DNA from 3 places in the Ancylobacter sp. 3268 genome. Region 1 is predicted to be linked to each of the others. Evidence: riboswitches for the same ligand, from Rfam matches in the RefSeq annotation. Region 1 holds a riboswitch; each other region holds the start of a gene.
The links. A riboswitch is a leader RNA that binds a small molecule or an ion and turns the genes downstream of it on or off. The one in region 1 is predicted to bind thiamine pyrophosphate.
Positions count from the first base shown of each region.

Region 1 (7,178 bases):
CTCTCCTATGGACAGATCGCGGCGTCGGGAATGCTGCCCGATCCGCTGCCGCGGGCGAGCGAGGCCGACCTCAAGCCGGCCGCGGCATGGCGTTATATTGGCCGCCACGAGGTGGACCGGGTCGACGTGCCCTCCAAGGTCGACGGCTCGGCGCGGTTCGGTATCGACGTCGACCTGCCCGACCTGCTTCACGGCGCCGTGCTGCGCCCGCCCGTGCCGGGCGAGCGGCCGGAGCGGATCGACGACAGCGCGGCGCGGACGGTGAAGGGTGTCTCCCGGATCGTGGCCCTGCCCTATGGCGTCGGCATCATCGGCGAGAGCACCGATGCGGTGCGCCGGGCGAAGGAAGCGCTCGTCGTCACCTGGAGCACCACGTCGCGGGTCCGCCGCTATGACAGTGCCGCCCTTGCCGCGATCTACCACGACATCGGCCGTGACCTTTCCCGAACCGGCGTGACGGCGCGCGCGGAAGGCGATGCGCCTGCCGCCATTGCCGGTGCCGCCCGCGTGATCGTCGCGGACTATCTCACCGACCATGTCCATCATGCCACCATGGAGCCGATGAACGCCACGGCGCGCGTGTCCGGCGATACGGTCGAACTGTGGGCGCCGACGCAAGGACCGACGGCGACGCAGCGCTTCGCAGCCATCGCCGCCGGCACCACACCGGAGAAGGTGACGGTGCATACCACGCTCCTCGGCGGCGGGTTCGGCCGGCGTGCCGAGGACGATTTCATCACCGACGCGGTGCTGCTCGCCAGGGAGGTCGAGGGGCGCCCGGTCAAGATGGTCTGGAGCCGCGAGGACGATGTCCGGCACGGCAAGTATCGTCCCCTCGCCGCTCAACATGTCGAGGTGGGCCTCGACGCGTCCGGCGCCGTGGTCGGCTGGCGTCATCGCGTGGTGGCCGATTCCATCTTCGCCCGCACCTTGCCGCAGATGTTCGAGAGCGAGGGCGGGCTCGATACCGTTGTCACCGACGGCACGATCTTCAACTACCGCGTTCCCGCCCATCTGGTGGAGTTCATCCGCCAGGACAATGGGCGCGATGTCGGCTTCTGGCGCGGCGTCGGCTACGGCCAGAACAATTTCGGCGTCGAATGCACCCTCGACGAAGTGGCGGCCGCCAGCGGCGTCGATCCGGTGGCGTTCCGGCTGCAACTGCTGAGCGGCCAGCCCCGGGCGCAGAAGGTGATCGAGACGGTGGCCGCGCTGGCCGAGTGGCCGCGACCGCGCGAGGGGCGAGCACTGGGCCTCGCCTATACCGATGCCTTCGGCGCCCATTGCGCCGAGGTGGTCGAAGTGTCCCTGAACAGGGAGAGCGGCGAAATCCGGCTGCACGAGGTGTGGTGCGTGGTCGATCCCGGCGTCGCCATCCAGCCGCGCAACATCGAGGCACAGATCGCCGGCGCGATCGTCTTCGGCGCCAGCCACGCGCTTTACGAGCAGATCAACATCGTGGCCGGCGAAGTCCAGGAAGCCAACTTCGATACCTACCGCGTCCTGCGCATGTCGGAGATGCCGCGCATCCATGTCACGGTGACGCCCACCCCGGAGAACAAGCCGGCGGGCATCGGCGAGGTCGGCCTCCCGCCGATCGGGCCGGCCATCGCCAACGCCGTGGCCCGGCTCACCGGCGGCGTGCGGCTGCGTCACTACCCGTTCCTTCCCGACCGGGTGAAGGCTGCGCTCGCCGGCTGAGCTCTTCGCGGCGGCGCCGGCGAGCGCAGCCTCGTTCATTCGGGGGCGGGCCGGCCGGCGGGGCTGTTTCACGGCGCGAAGAGCGCCGAACTGCCGCGGCGGCCATCCTCGCGACGATCGCGGAAGGCGAACAGAGGATGTTCCCACGCTGGTCGCGCTCGGCCGTGCACCCGCCGGACGGAACTACTCCGCCAGCCGGGCGCCGGCCGGTGCCGTCCGCCCGTAATGACGGGGCGAGCACCCCATGAACCGCTTGAAGGCGGTACTGAACGCGCTTTCCGATTCATAACCCACCGCCAGCGCGATCACCCCGACCGGGTCGCTGCCGTTCTCCAGCCGGTGGCTGGCCAGCAGCATCCGCCAGCGCGCCACATACTGCATGGGCGGCTCGCCCACGCTCTCGCGGAAGCGAAGCGCGAAGGTCGATCGCGACATGCCGGCCCGGTCGGCAAGTTCCTTCAAGGTCCAGCCATGAGCGGGCGCGGCATGGATCGCGCGGATCGCCGCACCCAGCTGCCTGTCGGCCAGCGCGAACAGCCAACCGACGCCGGCACCGGCTTCCAGATGTATCCGCAGCGCCTGCACCAGCATCATCTGGGCGAGATGCTGGAGGATGAGCTCGTTGCCGGCTTGCCGCTCGCGCAGTTCCTTCATCATCTCCTCGACCGCCCAACGCAACGCCGCCTGTCCCGCCTGCCCGGCGATATGGACGATCGGCGGCAGCAGTCCCAAAAGCATGTCGGCATGGTTGCCGCGGACGCCAAAGCGGCTGCCGACGAGCGCGAACCCGTCGCCGCCATTGAGCGTCACCACCCCACCGTGCCGGGCGGGCGGGAAGATCTGGCCGGAGGGAATGGCGGGAAGGCCGAGGTCGCTGCCCATTCGGAACGGCCGCCCCCTCGGCAACACGAAGCACTCGCCCGCCTCCAGACGCACCGGCTCGCTCACCCCATCGACGGCGAGCCAGCAGCCCCCGGACACGACGGCGTAGCACTTGATGAGCGTGCTCTGGTCGCCGAACTCCACGCCCCAGTCGCCGCCGGCCGCGAAGCCGGAAGAGACATAGGCATGGGGCTCGAGCAGGGAAAGGAGGTCGGAGAGCGGGTCCATGGCGGTCCGGACGTAGAGGAAGGCGTGCAGCACGTTGGTCGCCGTTCGCCTTGCCGGCAAGATGGAGAACGGCGACGCAAGCTTTTGTGACCGGCGCCCGGCTCGGTCGAGGTCTCGAGGACAGTCGCCCGCCCCATGCCGCCGACCGCCGCCGCACCAAGGTGCCGGTAGGCCGGCGGCAGCGCGAAGCCGCGCGCGTCCCCGGCCTCCAGCCGGTGCCAACCTTGTCGACGGTGATCCTGCCGCAGGCGGTCCGCTCGTCATTCCGCCGGCCGGCAAAGACCATCGGCATGCCGAAGGCGAGCGCCATCGTCTCGGTGACAGGCGCCGCCGACCGCCTCTCGCGCTCGATTGACAGGCGGAAACGAAGGGGGCACCCTCCCGGACATTCACCAGGGGGGTCCCGACAAGGGGCTGAGATACTGCTGGGTGCGGCCCTCGCGGCTGTTGCGGCGCAGTGACCCGTTGAACCTGATCCAGTTCATACTGGCGTAGGGACGGTGCGGATGCGTCGCGGCGAGCGCGGCCGGTTTCCCTTTCTCAACGAAGGGGGTCCTCCATCATCATTCCCGTCAGATCTGGGTCTCCATGCACGCTGCGAGGAGCCTCGACCCATGACGATCTTCAACAACACCAAGACCTTGACCATCGCGTCGCCTCTCGTCACCACCGGCCCGCTGCCGGCCTCGACGAAGGTGTTCAAGCCGGGCACGCTGCATCCGTCCCTGCGGGTGCCGATGCGCGAGATCGCCCTGCATCCCAGCGCCGGCGAGCCGCCGGTGACGGTCTACGACGCCTCCGGTCCCTATACCGATCCCGCCGCGCGGATCGCCATCGACGGGGGGCTGCCGCGCCTGCGCGCCGGCTGGATCGAGGCGCGCGGCGACGTCGCCGCCTATGAGGGGCGGGCGGTCCGGCCGGAGGATAACGGGTTCGTCAGCGACGAACGTCTCACCCCGCCCTTTCCGGTGCGGCACCGGCCGCTGAAGGCAACCGGCGGGCGGGCGGTGACGCAGCTCGCCTATGCCCGCGCCGGCATCGTGACCCCGGAAATGGAGTTCGTCGCCATCCGCGAAAATCTCGGCCGTGACGCAGTGCGTGCGGCATGCGAGCGCGACGGCGAGAGCTTCGGCGCGGCGGTGCCGGATTTCGTCACACCCGAATTCGTCCGTGACGAGGTGGCGCGCGGGCGCGCGATCATTCCTGCCAACGTCAACCACCCCGAGAGCGAACCGATGGCGATCGGACGCAACTTCCTGGTCAAGATCAACGCCAATATCGGCAATTCCGCCGTCACCTCGTCTATGGCGGAGGAGGTGGAGAAGATGGTGTGGGCGATCCGCTGGGGCGCCGACACGGTGATGGACCTTTCGACGGGCCGCAACATCCACAACATCCGCGACTGGATCCTGCGCAATGCGCCAGTGCCCATCGGCACCGTGCCGCTCTACCAGGCGCTGGAGAAGGTCGGCGGCATCGCCGAGGATCTCACCTGGGAGGTGTTCCGCGACACGCTGATCGAGCAGGCCGAGCAGGGCGTGGACTATTTCACCATCCATGCCGGGGTGCGGCTGCCCTATATCCCGCTCACCGTCGGCCGCGTGACCGGCATCGTCTCCCGCGGCGGCTCGATCATGGCGAAGTGGTGCCTCGCCCATCACCGCGAGAGCTTCCTCTATGAGCACTTCGAGGAGATCTGCGAGATCTGCCGCGCCTATGACGTGTCGTTCTCGCTGGGCGACGGGCTGCGGCCCGGCTCGATCGCCGATGCCAATGACGCGGCGCAGTTCGCCGAGCTGGAGACTTTGGGCGAGCTGACCCAGGTCGCCTGGGCCAACGACTGCCAGGTGATGATCGAGGGCCCCGGCCATGTGCCGATGCACAAGATCAAGGCCAACATGGAAAAACAACTGGCGGTCTGCGGCGAGGCGCCGTTTTACACGCTCGGGCCACTGACCACCGACATCGCGCCGGGCTACGACCACATCACCTCCGGCATCGGCGCGGCGATGATCGGCTGGTTCGGCACCGCCATGCTCTGCTACGTCACGCCGAAAGAGCATCTCGGCCTGCCGGACCGCGACGACGTGAAGACCGGGGTGATCACCTACAAGATCGCCGCGCACGCGGCCGATCTCGCCAAGGGGCATCCGGCCGCGCGGATCCGTGACGACGCGCTCTCGCGTGCGCGTTTCGAGTTCCGCTGGGAGGATCAGTTCAACCTGTCGCTCGACCCGGAGACCGCGCGCGCCTTCCACGACGAGACATTGCCGAAGGAGGCGCACAAGGTGGCGCATTTCTGCTCGATGTGCGGGCCGAAATTCTGCTCGATGCGCATCTCCCACGACATTCGGGCGGAAGCGCAGAGGGAGGGCATGGCAGCGATGGCGGAGAAATATCGCGAGGGCGGGCAGCTCTATCTTCCAACCCGTTGATGTATTGCAGCCGCGGCTCGTGCCGCCCGTTGCGGTCCAGTCGGCCATATGGCGTGGCCGACTGGTTCAGGGGCCGGAGTCCGCCGGGAATTCCGCACGTCCGCCCCGGCCCGGCCCGGCGGGTTGCCGCACCGGCGGTCCCGGGTACATGCGCCGTCCACGGCGTGCGGGCGGGTCGAGCCCCGCCGATCAAGCCATATCTCGGTTTGCGCCGACCATCCTTTGGTTGCGTCAGTTTAGACTTACGCTAATTTGTGATCGGGGGCCTTATCGCGTCGTATATGCTGAATTTGTGTAGCTCCCGCGGAGCCAGCGTTCGGCCAAGTCGACGGTTTGTTTTGTTGGCGGTATCGCGAGCATCCGTGCGGGACGACTGGATGATGCGAGGCGTCAATGTCATTTGTCCTGAAGATCAACGGCACGAGCCATGAGGTCGATGTCGACGACGACACGCCTCTGCTCTGGGTAATACGCGATGTGCTCGGCATGACCGGCACGAAATTCGGCTGTGGCGCCGCCCTGTGCGGCGCCTGCACCGTGCATCTGGATGGTGCGCCGGTGCGTTCCTGCGTCACCACCGTGGACAGTGTCGGCGAGTCCGCCATCACCACCATCGAGGCGATCGGCACCGTCCCGGCGGGACGCCATGTCCAGCAGGCCTGGCTCGACCTCGACGTGGTCCAGTGCGGCTACTGCCAGTCCGGCCAGATCATGTCGGCGGCCGCGCTGATCGCCGACACCAGGTCGCCGACCGACGACGACATCGACAGCGCCATGTCCGGCAACATCTGCCGCTGCGGCACCTATGCCCGCATCCGCGAGGCGGTGAAGGTCGCCGCGGCGTCGCTTGCCGGCGAAACCAAGTGAGGCGGCCATGCTGAATGCTCTCGCTCCCGCCGGCACATCAGCCGAAATGCCGGATTCGACCCGGGTACCGGGCACCGGCCTGACGCGCCGCAGCCTTCTCGTCGCCGGCCTTGCCGCCGGCGGCGGCCTCCTCCTCTCGGTCGGCCTGCCGAAATTTGGCGGCGAGGCCTTGGCGGCCGACGGCCCGTTCGCCCCGGACGCCTTCATCCGCATCGGCACGGACGGCGCCGTCACCCTCGTCATGCCGCAGGTCGAGATGGGTCAGGGCACCTACACCTCGCTGCCGATGCTGATCGCCGAGGAGTTGCAGATCGACCTGTCGCAGGTGCGGCTGGAACACGCGCCGCCGGAAGACAAGCTCTACGGCAACCCGGCGATCGGCTTCCAGGTTACCGGCGGCTCCACCTCGATCCGCGGCTTCTATGAGCCGCTGCGCAAGGCCGGTGCCAGCGCGCGCACCATGCTGGTGGCGGCGGCGGCGCAGATGTGGGGGGTCGATCCGGCCGCCTGCGATGCCGCGCACGGGATCGTCCTCCATCCCGCCTCGGGACGGCAGGCGAGCTTTGGTTCGCTCGCCGAGAAGGCGGCGGCGCTGCCGGTGCCGAAGGACGTCGCACTGAAGCCGGTGGACAAGTTCACCCTGATCGGCACCCCGGCCAAGCGCCTCGACGCCGCCGGCAAGGTCGACGGCACCGCCATCTATGGCATCGACGTCAGGCTGCCGGGGCTCAAGATCGCCACCGTCGCCGCCTGTCCGGTGTTCGGCGGCAAGCTGAAGAGCGTCGACGACACCCAGGCGCGGGCGGTGAAAGGCGTGCGGCAGATCGTCAGGCTCGACGACGCCGTCGCCGTGGTCGCCGATCACATGGGCGCCGCCAAGAAGGGTCTGGCGGCGCTGACGATCGAGTGGGACGAGGGGCCGAACGCCACGCTCTCCACCGAGGAGATCGTGCGTCAGATGGAAGCGCTGGCCGCCACCGGGCCGGGGGTCGACGACAAGAAGGTCGGCGACGTCGATGCCGCCGAACGCGCCGCCGCCCGGACCGTGAAGGCGACGTACCAGAT
Region 1 is NZ_JAVDUX010000015.1:20,120-27,297, forward strand. It holds gene J2X65_RS19895 (molybdopterin cofactor-binding domain-containing protein) at 1-1,701, shown strand, start outside; gene J2X65_RS19900 (AraC family transcriptional regulator) at 1,885-2,811, opposite strand; TPP riboswitch at 3,196-3,327, shown strand; gene thiC (phosphomethylpyrimidine synthase ThiC) at 3,426-5,246, shown strand; gene J2X65_RS19910 (2Fe-2S iron-sulfur cluster-binding protein) at 5,640-6,113, shown strand; gene J2X65_RS19915 (molybdopterin cofactor-binding domain-containing protein) at 6,160-7,178, shown strand, end outside.

Region 2 (7,178 bases), on a different contig from region 1:
CGCCTCGCGGAATTCAGAGGAACAGCGTGACCACGCTGAGCGCCACCAGCGACCCCATGACGATATTGAGGATGCGGTGCTGCCGCGGCGTCGAGAGCAGCCGGCCGATGAGCACGCCGAAGCCGGCCCACACCGCAAGGCAGGGCAGGCTGAGCAGGCCCAGCACCAGGGCGATGAGCAGCACTTCGGCGATGAGGTCGCCGCCCGGCGTGGTGAAGGCCGGGATGACGCCGAGCGCCAAGGCCCAGGCCTTGGGGTTCACCCATTGGAACAGCGCCGATTGCAGGAAGGTCGGCGGCCGCTCCATGGCGGTGCTGCCGATGCCGCCCGCCGCGCCGGCGATCTTCCAGGCGAGGAACAGCAGATAAGCGCCGCCGGCGATCTTGAGCATCCAGTGCAGCTGCGGCATGGCGACGAACAGGCCACCCAGCCCCATCCCGACCGCGATCACCATGACGGCGAAGCCGACGGCGACGCCGAGGATCTGCGGCACGGTGCGGCGAAAGCCGAAAGCGGCGCCGGTACCGGCCGAGATCATGTTGTTCGGCCCGGGCGTGATGCCGCCAGCGAGTCCGAACAGGATGAGGGAGAGGATCGGCACGCTCACGGGAACACCTTGGGGATGGCGGCGCCATGCCCGCCGACGCCACAGCTAGTGGCGCCGGGGCCGTGCCGCAACCCGAAATCGACCTCGGACCCGCGAAAGCGGGATGTGATCCGGCGACGCGAAGAGGGAGCCGCGCCGGGTTGCCTCGCGCCGCCGGCCGGACGATGATCCGCGCCCGCCCGATCAAAGTGAGGATGACGGAATGAGACTGGTGCGTTTCGGCGCTCCCGGACAGGAGAAGCCCGGCCTGCTCGACGCCAACGACGTGGTGCGCGACCTGAGCGGGGTGGTGGACGATATTGGCGGCGCTAAGCTTAGCCCTGCCGGCCTTGCGCGGCTCAGGGCGATCGAGCCGGCCTCGTTGCCGGCGGCGCCGCCGGGCGTGCGGCTCGGTGCCTGCGTGGCCCGGCCGGGCCACTTCATCGCCGTCGGGCTCAACTATGCCGATCATGCCGAGGAATCCGGCATGGCGATCCCGGCCGAGCCGGTGCTGTTCTCCAAAGCGCCGAACTGCATCGTCGGGCCGAATGACGACGTCATCCAGCCCAGGGGCTCGACCAAGCTCGACTGGGAGGTGGAGCTCGGCATCGTCATCGGTTCGCGCGCCCGCTATGTCGAGGAGAAGGATGCGCGCGCGCATATCGCCGGCTTCTGCCTCGCCAACGATGTTTCCGAGCGCGCCTTCCAGATCGAGCGCGGCGGCCAGTGGATCAAGGGCAAGAGCTGCGAGACCTTCGGGCCGCTCGGTCCCTTCCTCGCCACCCCGGACGAGATCGACGACGTGCAGAAGCTTGCCATGTGGTGCGACGTGAACGGCGAGCGGCGCCAGCGCGGCTCCACCGCGACCATGATCTTCGGCGTCGACTTCCTGGTGTCCTATATCAGCCAGTTCATGGTGCTCGATGTCGGCGACGTCATCATCACCGGCACGCCGCCCGGCGTCGGGCTCGGCATGAAGCCGCCGCTCTACCTGAAGCCGGGTGACGTGATGACGCTCGGCATAGAGGGGCTGGGCGAGCAGCGCCAGAAGGTGGTGCCCTTCGAGGGATGAGAGAACCGGCCGGGCGGCGGGGGCCGCCCGGCGGATCATGCGCGGCCGGCGGTGGCGCGCCGGTCGACCTTCAATGGGCGCAGAGCAGCGGCAGCGGCGGATCGGCGATTAACGAGGCGGTGACGCCGCCCAGCACCAGCTCGGTGAGGCGCGGCCGGCTATAGGCGCCCATCACCAGCAGATCGGCCTGATAGGCGGCGGCCTCCGCGGCGATCACTTTGGCGGCGTCGCCCTCGACATGCTTATGCTCGACGTTGACGCCGTGGGTCTTGAGGAAATCGGCAAGGCGCGCGCCGCTCTGCGACGTCGCGGCGCCGTTCTCGCCGACGGTCAGCACCAGCACCTGATCGGCGGCGGCGAGCAGCGGCAGGGCGAGGCGGACGGCATGGCCGGCCTCGCGCGAGGGCTTCCACGCCACCACCACGCGGCCGATGCGGGCCGAAAGCTTCTTGCCGGTCGGCACGACCACCACCGGCGCGGTGGAGGTGAGGGCCAGATGCTCCGGCAGGATGGCGGCGAGCTCGTCATCGGTGGTGCCGGAGACGGTCTCGCTCACCACCGTTATATCGGCGAAATCGGCGGCGCCGCGCAGTTCGCCGGTCACCTCGCCATCCACCACTTTCCACTCGGCGGCGACGCCGGCGGCGGCGACGGCGGCATCGAAGCGCGCCCGGATCGCTGTTTCCTTCTCGCGCGCCTCGCGCTTCAGCTCGTTCACATAAATGGACAAGGCGCGGCCGACCCGCGGCACACCGGCCGGATACAGGGTGTAGAGCGCAAGCAGCCGGGCGCCCGCCTGCTTTGCCAGGGCCAGGGCATAGGCGAGCCGGTCGTCGAAGCCGCTATCGGGAGCGGCATGGAGAAGGACGGTGCGGATGGACATGGTTCCACTTTCTTTCGGTCGGCGTTTCCCACGCAGTGTTTTGACGCTACGTCACGCCGGCGCCGGAAAATATTAGGTAAACCACGATCGGCGAAAACCTGTGTCGCCGTCGCGCTCTACGCCGCCGTCGCCGCGGGTGGAAAAGGCGATCACGAGCGCGCGATGCACCTTGTATTGCGTTGCAGCAGATTGGAGCCGCACTAATCTGGCGCGCGCCGGGATACCCAGTTCGCCCGGTGTTGCAGGGAGCGCATTCATGATGAGCCGTAAGGCGGCCTTTGCCGTCGCCGCCGTGATTTCCGCCGTCGCCGCCACGTCCGTCCTCGCCCAGGATCCGATTGCCGAGCGCGAGAAGCTGATGAAGGAGTGGGGCCAGGCGACGCGTCCGGTCGGCGCCATGCTGAAGGGAAGCCAGCCTTTCGACCTCGCCGCGGTGCAGGCGGCCCTGGACAGCTACGCCAAGCATGCGGCCACGATGCCCTCGCTATTCCCCGCCGGCTCGGGTGGCGGCACCACCGAGGCGCTGCCGGCGGTGTGGACGCAGAATGCCGAGTTCAATGCGCTGTTCGTCAAGTTCGGCGCCGACGCCGCCGCCGCCCGGGCGGCGATCACCGACGAGGCGAGCTTCAAGGCGAACTTCCCCGACGTGGTCCGCACCTGCGGCACCTGCCACCAGACGTTCCGCGCCAAGAGCTGAGATGTCTCAAACCGAAATGTATCCGGCGGAGGCGGCCCGCTCCGGCAGGTCGCGGAGCGCGCAGGCCAGGCAGGTGACGGTGCTGGCCTGGGACTTGCCGACGCGGCTGGCGAAATGGACGCTGGCGGCGCTGGTCGGGCTCGCCTTCGCCAGTAAATATTACGGCGATGTCGGGCTGGTCTGGCACATGTGGAACGGCCTCGCCATTCTGACCGTGCTGGTGTTCCGGCTGTTGTGGGGCGTCGTCGGCGGCAGCACGGCGCGCTTCCTCGGCTTCCTGCGCGGGCCCGTCGCGGCGGTTTCCTATGTGCGGGGGCTGGTGACCGGCAGGAAGGTGGCCTATCTCGGCCACAACCCGCTGGGCGGCTGGATGACCATCGCCCTGCTCGCGGCGGTGGGGGGGCAGGCGATCGCCGGGCTCTACACCACCGACGACATCATGGTGGACGGGCCGATGGTGGCGGCGGCGAGCGGCGAGGCGATCTCGCTCGGCTCCATGCTGCATCAACGCATCTATCCGATCCTGCTGGGGCTGATCGGCCTGCATGTGGTGGCCAACATCGCCTATTCGCTGTTCGGCGGCGACAACCTCGTCAAGGCGATGATCACCGGGCACAAGCCGGCGAGCGCCTATGCCGATCGCGCGGCGGCGACGCCGGGGTCGATCGCGGCGGCGCTGGCCTGCCTTGCGGCATCGGCGGCGATCGTGTTCGGCGGGATCGCGCTCGCGGGTGGAAATCCTTTTCCCTGACGCATTCCCGCCCTGCGGAAGATCATCTTGTCGCAAGGCGGGACTCATGCTCCATGGCGCGCATGAACGCGCTCAAGGGGATCGCGCTGCAGATCGGCGCGACCTTCGTCTTCACCATCATGGCTGCCATGGTCCGCATCGTCTCGGAACGGATTCCGACCGGCGAGGTGGTGTTCGCGCGTTCCTTCTTCGCGCTGTTCCCGCTGATGGCGCTGCTGGCCCTGCGCAACGAGATCGGCGCGGCGGTGCGCACCGCCCATCCGCTCGGGCATGTGCTGCGCGGCATCATCGGCGTTCTGGCCATGAGCCTGTCCTTCACCGCCCTTGCCTTTCTGCCGCTCGCCGACGCCACCGCCATCGGTTTCACCGCGCCGCTGATCACCGTGGCGCTGGCGGCGGTGACGCTGGGCGAGCGGGTGCAGTTCTATCGCTGGGCGGCAGTGGCGGTGGGCCTTGCCGGCGTGGTGGTGATGCTGTGGCCGCATATTGGCGGCGGGTTCGAGACACGCGAAAGCGCCATCGGCGCCACCTGTGCGCTGGTCGGCGCCTTCTGCACCGCTGGCGCCATGGTGCAGGTGCGGCGTCTGACCGCCACCGAGAGCACGGCGGCGATCGTGTTCTATTTCCAGTCGCTGGCGGCGGTTGCCGGCCTCGCCACCGCGGCCTGGGGCTGGGTGCTGCCGGGCTGGGGTGACGCGGCACTGCTGATCACCATCGGCCTGTTCGGCGGCGTGGGCCAGATCCTGCTCACCGAGAGCTACCGCTTTGCGCCGGCCTCGGTGGTGGCGCCGTTCAACTATTCGGCGATGCTGTGGTCGCTGCTGCTCGGCTTCGTGCTGTTCGGCGAAATACCGCCGCTGCTGGTCGTGGCCGGCGGCCTGATCGTCATCGGCGCCGGGCTGTTCGTCATCCTGCGCGAGCGCCAGCTCGGGGTGAGGCGGGAGGAGGATGCCGCAGCCGGACCGCCCGGCGGTCCGGCGACTTGACTTCACTCGCGGGCCGCCCGGCGGTCCGGTAACCTGACGCCACATGCGGGCCGCCCGGCGGTCCGGCAGCCCGGTTTCGTTTGACCGTCGACGACGGTCAGAACGCCTTGAAGGTGATGATGGTGCGGGTGTCCTGGATGCCGGGAATGGTCTGCACCTTCTGGTTCACGAAATGGCCGATATCGGTTTCCGAAGGTACGTAGAACTTCACCAGAAGGTCGAAATCCCCGGCCGTGGAATAGATTTCCGACGCGATCTCGGCATCGGCAAGGGCATTGGCCACCTCGTAGGAGCGGCCGAGATGGCATTTGATCTGCATGAAGAAGGGGACCATGGCGGGATTCCGGTAGCCTGAACGTGTGCCGCCACAGGACCAGAAGGGCACCGCCGGCGCAACCCCCGGCGGGGAAGCGTTCGCCGCCTTGCGCCGGGCGACGGCATCGCTTAACTCATTGGCGACGATCGCGTTGGGGTGTCCCGCAGGCGAGCTGCGGGGCTGAGAGGCGATGCCGGGAGGAATTCCGGTGCCAACCCACGAACCTGATCCGGGTCATGCCGGCGGAGGAAACGGGTCGCGCGCAACGGGGCATTCGCGCCCCGCACGGACGCGCCCGGCCTTCGGCGGCCAGGAGGCGCCGAATGAGTGAGCAGACGACCACCGCCGACACCGTACCCACCGCCATCGCCGTGACCATAGCCGGCTCGGATTCCGGCGGTGGCGCCGGAATCCAGGCCGACCTCAAGACCTTCTCGGCACTCGGCGTCTACGGCGCCAGCGTCATCACCGCGCTGACCGCACAGAATACGCTGGGCGTAACCGGCATTCACGACGTGCCCCCCGGCTTCATCGCCGCGCAGTTGGATGCGGTGTTTTCCGACCTCAAGGTCGACGCGGTGAAGATCGGCATGCTCTCGCGCCCCGAAGTGATCGAGACGGTGGCGGAGGGGCTCGACCGGCACCGGCTCGGCACCGTGGTGCTCGACCCGGTGATGGTGGCGGCCTCCGGCGACCGGCTGCTGGTACCGGAAGCCATTGACAGCCTGCGCCGCCAATTACTGCCGCGGGCGCTGCTGATCACTCCCAACCTGCCGGAAGCGGCGGCGCTGCTCGACGAGGCCCCGGCGGCCGGACTTGCCGATGCGCGCCGGCAGGCCGAGAAGCTGCGCGCGCTCGGCGCCCGCGCGGTGCTGATCAAGGGTGGTCATGGCGAAGGACCGGACAGCGTCGACGTGCTGCTCGACGATGCCGGTTTCCTGGAATTGTCGGCGCCGCGGCTCGCCACCCGCAACACCCACGGCACCGGCTGCACGCTCTCCTCCGCCATCGCCGCCGGACTGGCGCGGGGCCTGGCGCTCCGCCCGGCGGTGGAAGCGGCCAAAGCCTATCTCACCCGCGCCATCGGCGCTGCCGACCAGCTGGAGATCGGGCACGGCCATGGGCCGGTGCACCATTTCCACGCCTGGTGGGGCAAAGGCGGCCATTAAGGGTCTTGGCGGCGGGCGGGCATTCGCAGCGGTGGCGGGTGGTGCTATCGCAGCGCCTGCCGCGCATTCCGCGCGAGTCGGTTCCTGCGCCCGTGCCGTCGTGATCGTCCAGCGCCGCATCATCGCCAGCGTCTATGTCGGGCTGTTCTTCGGCATCGGCATCTATCTGCCGTTCTTCCCGGTCTGGCTGGCCGGTCGGGGCTATGACGCCGCTTTCATCGCCGTGGCGCTGTCGGTGCCGCTGCTGGCGCGGCTGTGTACCCAGCCGCTCGGCGGCTTCCTCGCCGACCGTACCGGACGGCCGCGGCTGACGGTGATCCTGTACTCGCTCGCCTCGGCGCTCTGCTTCCTTGCGGTGCTGGCGGCACCGGGACCCTGGACCATGCTGGCGGCGCTCGGCCTCGCCTCGGTGTTCTGGCAGCCGACGCTGCCGGTGCTCGATGCCTATACGGTAGCGCGACGCCGGGCGATCGGCCTCGATTATGGCCGCACGCGGCTCTGGGGCTCGATCAGCTTCATCGGCGGCAGCCTCGTGGGCGGAGCGGTGCTTGGCGCGTTTCCCGGCGACGGCATCCTCTGGCTGATCGTGGCGGGATGCCTCGCCTGCGCGCTGCTGGCGCTGCCGCTGGAGGAGGCTTCGACCCCGGGCGCAAGGCGCGAGGTTGCCGGCGGGCGCATCCCGCCCGTGCTGGTGCTCGGCCTCGGCGCGGCGGCGCTG
Region 2 is NZ_JAVDUX010000013.1:106,060-113,237, forward strand. It holds gene J2X65_RS18520 (LysE family translocator) at 14-607, opposite strand; gene J2X65_RS18525 (fumarylacetoacetate hydrolase family protein) at 810-1,658, shown strand; gene J2X65_RS18530 (universal stress protein) at 1,729-2,541, opposite strand; gene J2X65_RS18535 (cytochrome c) at 2,798-3,238, shown strand; gene J2X65_RS18540 (cytochrome b/b6 domain-containing protein) at 3,240-3,989, shown strand; gene J2X65_RS18545 (DMT family transporter) at 4,043-4,975, shown strand; gene J2X65_RS18550 (Lrp/AsnC ligand binding domain-containing protein) at 5,073-5,309, opposite strand; TPP riboswitch at 5,434-5,559, shown strand; gene thiD (bifunctional hydroxymethylpyrimidine kinase/phosphomethylpyrimidine kinase) at 5,615-6,460, shown strand; gene J2X65_RS18560 (MFS transporter) at 6,561-7,178, shown strand, end outside.
Region 2: linked by a shared signal. The riboswitch ahead of thiD (bifunctional hydroxymethylpyrimidine kinase/phosphomethylpyrimidine kinase) and the one ahead of thiC (phosphomethylpyrimidine synthase ThiC) in region 1 are both predicted to bind thiamine pyrophosphate.

Region 3 (7,178 bases), on a different contig from region 1:
GCGCGGCGGTATCCTGCTTGCCGCCGTGGTGGCGCTGGAGGTCGGCTGGGTCTATGCGACTGTGCTGCTCAACGAGTGGAACAACGCCTTCTACAACGCCATCCAGGAAAAGGACTATCCGGCGTTCGTGCACCAGTTCTGGCTGTTCGGCGCCTATGCGGCCGGCGCGATCATCATCGCCGTCTACCAGATCTATCTGCGCCAGTGGCTGGAGATACGCTGGCGGACCTGGATGACGGAGAAATACCTCTCCGCCTGGCTCGACCACCAGACCCACTACCGGCTGCGGCTGAAGGGCGACACCGCCGACAACCCCGACCAGCGCATCGCCGAGGACATCCGCGCCTATATCGCCCAGACGCTCGGCATCTTCATCGGCATCCTCAATGCGGTGATGACGCTCGCCTCCTTCGCGGTGATCCTGTGGGGACTCTCGGGCGACTTCCACATTCCGCTGTTCGGGCACGAGGTGAACATTCCCGGCTATCTCGTCTGGGCGGCGTTCGCCTATGCGACGGTGGGCACCTACATCGCCCATCTCATCGGCAAGGTGCTGGTGAAGCTCAACTACGACCAGCAGCGTTTCGAGGCGGACTACCGCGTCGACCTGGTGCGCGTGCGCGAGAACGGCGAGCAGATCGCGCTGATGGACGGCGAGGGCGTCGAGCGCGCGCGGCTGCTCGACCGCTTCTCGCACATCGTCCACAATTACTGGGGCATCATGATCGCCCAGAAGCGGCTGACCTGGTTCACCGCCGGCTATGGGCAGGTGTCGAACGTCTTCCCCTTCATCGTGGTGGCGCCGGCCTATTTCGCCGGCGGCATCCAGCTCGGCCAGCTCATGCAGACCTCCTCCGCCTTCGCGCAGGTGCAGGGCTCGTTCTCCTTCTTCATCAACGCCTATGCGACGCTCGCCGAGTGGAAGGCGGTGGTGGACCGTCTCATCGGCTTCGAGAACAACATCGCCAGGGCCCGTGCCGATGCCGCCTCCAGCGCCTATCGCCGGGGAGCGGCCAGCGGAGGGACCATGCTGGCGATCGACGGCATGGAGGTGCGGCTGCCGCAGGGACGCACGGTGCTCACCGTCGACGGCGTCGCGATCCGGCGCGGCGAGGCGGTGCTGCTCACCGGGCCGTCCGGCTCGGGCAAGTCGACACTGCTGCGTGCCGTCGCCGGCATCTGGCCCTATGGGTCGGGCACGGTGGAGATCGCCCCCGATGCCCGGATGCTGGTGCTGCCGCAGCGGCCCTACATTCCGGTGGGCAGCCTGCGCGGAGCGCTCGCCTATCCCGATGCGTTGGCTGAGCACGACGACGCCGCGCTGCGCGAGGTGCTGGAGGCGGTCGGCCTCGGCGAACTCGCTGAGCGGCTCGACGAGCGCGAATTGTGGCCGGCGATCCTCTCCGGCGGCGAGCAGCAGCGGCTCTCGCTGGCGCGGGCGCTGCTGATCCGGCCCGATGTGCTGCTGCTCGACGAGGTGACCTCGGCGGTGGACGAGCCGGGCGAGGCGGCCCTCTACCGCACCCTGCGCGAGCGTCTGCCGGAGACGGCGATCCTCTCCATCGGCCACCGCTCGACGCTCAAGCCGCTGCACGGCCGGCACATCGAGATCACCCGTGCGGCGGGCGAGCCGGCACGGCTCGATGGCGGGGCGGAGCTGACGGCCGTCGCGGGCTGAGGCGCGGCCGCTTCACTCCTTAGTTTTGGAAGCGGCCATGCCGGAAAGATCGCTCCGCGGCCGGCGCAGGCGAAAGCGGCGGCGCGGGGCTGGCTGGCCCTCGGCCTCGATGGCCAGCGTGCGCTCCAGCAGGGTCTCGTAGATCGGCCGGCCGCCCAGCGCCTGCGCCACCATGTTGGAGACGATGGTGGCCAGCATCACCGGCACCAGGAGAGCATAGGCGCCGGTGAGTTCCATCACCAGCACCATGCCGACCAGCGGCGCGCCGATAGTGGCGGCGAACAGCCCGCCCATGGCGGCGATGGCGAGTGCGAGGTGGGTGTTCTCCGGCAGCGGGAGCACCAGCTCCAGCGCCGTGCCGAAGGTGAGGCCGATGGTGGTGGCGAGCGCCAGGATCGGCGCGAAGATGCCGCCGGCGACGCCGGTGGAGTAGCTCGCCATGGTCATGACGAAGCGGATGAGCACGATCACCGCCAGCACCGCCAGCGGACGGTTTTCCGTCGCCAGCTGCACGGCCAGCACCTCGCCGCCCTGCGTCGCCTCCGGCAGCAGGAAGATCAGCGGGCCGACCACGAGGCCGATGGCGAGCGGGAACAGATAGAACGACGTCGCCAGCCCGAGCCGGCGGACATGATCCAGCGACCAGACCAGCGTGCGGTTGAAGCCGACGCCGACCGCGCCGAGCACGGCGCCCAGCAGCACGAACGCCGGCAGCGCGGTGAGCGGCATCGCCGAGGCGGGAAGTCGCATATAGGGTGTGTTGCCGGTCAGGCTCTCGGTGACGACGGCGCTGGCGAGCGAGGCCAGGATGACGCCGACATAGGTCCGGGCGCTGTAGGGGAACTGCCGCCGCGTCTCCTCGATGACGAACAGCACGGCGGCCAGTGGTGCGTTGAAGGCGGCGGCGAGGCCGGCGGCGCCGCCGGCGGCGAGCAGGCCCCGCATGTCCTCGGACGACATTCTCGTCACATCGGCGGCGGCCTTGGCGATGGAGGCGCCGATATGGATGGTCGGCCCCTCGCGGCCGAGCACCATGCCGGAGGACAGCGACAGCAGGCCGGCGGCGAACTTCACCGGCAGCACGCGCTTCCAGCGCACCTCGCGCAGGCCTTCCATCGCGCCTTCGATCTCCGGCACGCCGGAGCCGCCGGCCTCCGGCGCGAAGCGGCGCACCAGGAACAGCGAGGCGACCGCCATGGCGGCGGCGACGAGCGCGGCGGCGGTGTAAAGCGCCGTGCCCGCCAGCCCGAGCGTGTCGCGCAGCAGCGCCGGCCAGGCGGCCGTGAGGCCCTCGACGCCGAGATGGAAGGCGACGCCGGCAACGCCGACTGCCAAGCCGACGAGGACCGCCACCATGTGATAGCCGCCATTGCCCATGCCGTTCCCCCCTGCGATCGCCTCACATCCCATCGGACGGGTAGCATCGCCTAGGGCGGGCTGGAAGGGCGACGTCCGCCGATTTGCCGGTTCGGCACGTGAGGCCAGACGGCAACACTCCCGCGGCGGCGGATGGCGCGCGCCGTCGAAGCGCGCGGCGTGTCGGCTCAGGGCAGCGCGGGGGCGTAGGTGGCGACCGGCTCGACGGTATGGATCAGCCCGTGCTGCTTCATGAATTCGCCGAAGCGGGCATAGCGGCCGGCGTCGAGCGCCGCCGGCGCATGGGCAAAGCGGCGCAGCGTATCGGTCCAGGCGGTGCGGTTGAGCTCGTCGTCGAGCTTGGGGTTCGCCTTCACGAAGACGCCCCAGGCTTCGTCCGGGTGGTTGAGCACATAGATGGTGGCATCCTCCACGGCGGCGAGGAAGCGTTTGAGGCGCGGATCGGCAACGAGATCCCTGCGGGTGATGTAGATCAGCTCATCGAACACCGGCACGCCGTGCTCCTCGGGGAAGAAGGCGGTGCCCTCCTTGCCCTCGAGGCGGATCTGGGTGAGCTCAAAATTGCGGTAGGCGCCGATCACCGCATCGACCTTGCCGGAGACCAGAGCGGGGGAGAGGGCGAAATTGACGTTCACCATGGTAACGTCGCTCGGCTTCAACCCGGCATCTGCGAGCATGGTGCCGAGCAGCGCGTCCTCCAGCCCCGCTACCGAAAAGCCGACCGTCTTGCCCTTGAGATCGGCAAGCGACTTGATCGGCCCATCCTTCAGCACCACCAGCGCGGTCAGCGGCGTCGAGACCAGCGTGCCGAAGCGGATGAGCGGCAGGCCCTCCTTCACCGCGAGATAGAGGTTCGGCTGGTAGCTGACCGCCACCTCGGCCTGGCCCGCCGCGACGAGGCGCGGCGGCGCGGAAGGATCGGCCGGCGCGACGAGTTCGACGTCGAGGCCGTGGGCGGCGAAAAGGCCTTTTTCCTTGGCGATGACCAGCGGCGCGTGGTCGGGGTTCACGTACCAGTCGAGTAGCACGGTGAGCTTGTCGGCCGCGGCGGCGGGGGCAAGCGAAAGCACCAGGGCGATGCCGGCGGCGGCGATGGTTTTGACGAACATTTGGATCTCCTCCCGTTTGCGGAGATCCGGCACATGAGCTTTCGGGGGAAATCCGGCGCAGGAACGAACATCACGCGGATGACTTGCCTCGCCGTCGTTCCGTCCCTTCGCCGGCATGACCCGGATCAGGTTCAAAGGGTCTGGCGGATGCCATCTCAGCCCCTTCGACCCCTGAAGGCCGGCGGGACACCCCTCGGACAGGTCGGAGCCTAGCAGAGCTGGTATGCCACGGCAATCGCTGCGCCAGCCGGCTTCGGCCGCGACCGCTCACCCTCGCCAGCCGTCGAGATAGCGCACGCCCTCGACCCCGGCGAAGCGGGCCATGCGGGCGAGTTCGGCGTCGAGCCGCTCCAGCCGGCCGGCCGAGGCTCGCACGCCCGGCTCCAGCCACAGGCGCCTGACGTCGAGCGTGCCGGCCTTGCGCTCGGCCTTCATGTCGATGCGGCCGATCATCCGGTCGCCCTCCATCAGCGGGAAGACATAATAGCCGTAGACCCGCTTCTCCGCCGGGACGAACACCTCGATGCGGTAGGAGAAGCCGAACAGCCGCTCGGCGCGGTTGCGATCGCGCAGCAGCGGGTCGAAGGGGCTGAGCACCCTGAGCCGCGCCGGCGGCTCCGGCAGCGCGTCGAAGGCCGGGCCGCTGCCGGCAAAGGCGAAGGAGGCGCGGGGGCGGCCGCCATCGGCGGTGACGAGCCGCACTTCCTCCAGTTTCTCGCGATTGGCGAGTACCCAGGCGCGCGCCTCCTCCGGCGACACCAGGTCCCAGAAGGCGGCGATCTCGCCATGGGTGGCGAAGCCGAGCCGCTCCAGCGCCGAGGCGCAGGCCCAGTCGACGAATTCCTCGCGCGTGACTTCGCTGCCGTAATGGCGGGCGGGAATGACGCGTTCGGCAAGGTCGTAGATTTTCTGGAAGCCGTCGCGGCCGGCAATGGCGAGACGGCCGGTGCGCCAGAGATATTCCAGCGCCGTCTTGGCCGGATGCCAGTTCCACCAGCCGCCGGGGATGCGCTCCTCCGCCTCGAAATGCCGGGCCATCAGCGGACCCTCGGTGGTGATGCGCTCCAGCACATGGTCGACCGATTGCTCGAAGCCGTTCTCGTGCCACGAGCGCCAGCGCTGGGCGAGGTTTTCCCGCGCGTGGGCGAAGCGGTGCTTCCAATAACCGTAGAACGCCGAGGGGATGATGGCGGCGTCGTGCGTCCAGTGCTCGAACAGGTCGCCGTCGCGCTCGGCGAGGGCGGTGAGGTGCTCGCGCCGATAGGTCTGGGCGCGGGCGAACAGGATGTGATGATGCGCGCGCTCCACCGTGGCGATGCTGTCCACCTGCACGAAGCCGAGCTCGTGGATCAGCTCCAGCAGTCCGGGCTTGCTGAGCGCGCGGCCGGGCGGGCGAGACAGGCCCTGCTTCGCCAGGAAGATGCGCCGGGCGTCCTGATTGGTGAGATGCAGGCTCATGCGCCGTCAATCCAGCCGGAATCCACCGCGATCGCCTGGCCGGTCGCCTTGGCGGCGTACATCAGCGTGTCGGCGTGCCGGAGCAGCGTATCGGCATCGATGGCCGTCTTGCACATGGCCACCCCGATGGCGGCGCCGATGGCGAGTTGATGATCGTCGATGGGCATCGCGGTGCAGATGGTTTCGGCGAAGACATGCAGGTCGTCGGCGGTCGGAGCATGATCGCGCGGGAAGGTGGAGAGCAGCACGAACTCGTCGCCGCCGATCCGCGCCGCGAAGCGCTGCGGATCCACATAGCGGCCCAGACGCTCCGCCACATGCCGGAGCACGCGATCGCCGACGAGATGGCCGTGACGGTCGTTGACCGACTTGAAGCCGTTCAGGTCGATATAAGCGAGCGCCACGCCCTGATCGACCTGCCACTGCGCCAGGAGGTTGCGCAATCGGTGGTCGAAGGCGGCGCGGTTCGGCAATCCGGTCACCACGTCGGTATAGGCCGCCTCCAATATGCCGCGCTCGAACGCCTTGCGTTCGGTGTTGTCGATGATGATCTCGATGTCGAGCTGCTGGCCATTGATGGTGCGGCACTGGGTCGAGATGAGCGTGGGAATGATGCGGCCGGACGAGTGCCGCAGGTCCACTTCCTCCAGCTGGTACAACCCGACCGTCTCCAACTCGTGCAGGCGGCGCAGCCTTTGCGGATCGTCGAGCCTCCTGACGGTGTCGAGATACATTGGCTGGTCGGCGATCTCCTCCCAGCTGCGGCCGATCAGGCTCAGATAGGCCGGATTGGCCATGATGTACCGGGAGACATACTCGGCTGTCGAAATGCAGATGGCGACGGGCGACAGCTCGAACACGTCCACCAGCGCTTCATAGACGACTTGGCGTGGAATCATGGATCCTCACAGGATCGACGGAAAGCTAACCTTGCTCGTTACCGCACTTCTCGTCCACTGCCCCTGTGGGGCTCACTCGCGGGCCGGGCCGGTCTCCGGCGCCCAGGGGACCAGCCGGGCGAGGGCGCGGTCGACCAGGGCGAACAGGATCAGCGCCACCGCCAGCAGGATGGCGAGCGCCGCGAACACCATGTCGGTCTGCATGCGGGCATTGGAATAGATCATCAGATAGCCGAGCCCGGCCGAGGCGCCGACCCATTCGCCCACCACCGCCCCGATCGGCGCAACCGCGGTGGCGACGCGCAGCCCGGAGGCGAGCGCCGGCAGCGCCGAGGGCACGCGGATGAAGCGCAGCATGGCGAGATCGCCGGCGCCATAGAGCCGCCCGAGATCGACCAGCCCCTGATCGGCGCGCGCGAGCCCGTCATGGAAGGCGGAGGCGACGGGAAAGAAGATGATCAGGCTGGCCATGACGATCTTGGAGGCGAGGCCGAAGCCGAACCAGATGACCAGCAGCGGCGCGATGGCGAAGACCGGCAGCGCCTGCGCCACCAGCAGCACCGGCCGCATGGCGCGCCGCACCGTCGGCGAAGTCGCCATGGCGAGGGCGCAGGCGATGCCGAGCGCACTGCCGCAGACGAGGCCGAGCAGCATTTC
Region 3 is NZ_JAVDUX010000006.1:100,992-108,169, reverse strand. It holds gene J2X65_RS10585 (ABC transporter ATP-binding protein/permease) at 1-1,678, shown strand, start outside; gene clcA (H(+)/Cl(-) exchange transporter ClcA) at 1,691-3,055, opposite strand; gene J2X65_RS10575 (ABC transporter substrate-binding protein) at 3,223-4,164, opposite strand; TPP riboswitch at 4,250-4,368, opposite strand; gene J2X65_RS10570 (winged helix-turn-helix domain-containing protein) at 4,432-5,622, opposite strand; gene J2X65_RS10565 (sensor domain-containing diguanylate cyclase) at 5,619-6,521, opposite strand; gene J2X65_RS10560 (ABC transporter permease) at 6,594-7,178, opposite strand, start outside.
Region 3: linked by a shared signal. The riboswitch ahead of J2X65_RS10575 (ABC transporter substrate-binding protein) and the one ahead of thiC (phosphomethylpyrimidine synthase ThiC) in region 1 are both predicted to bind thiamine pyrophosphate.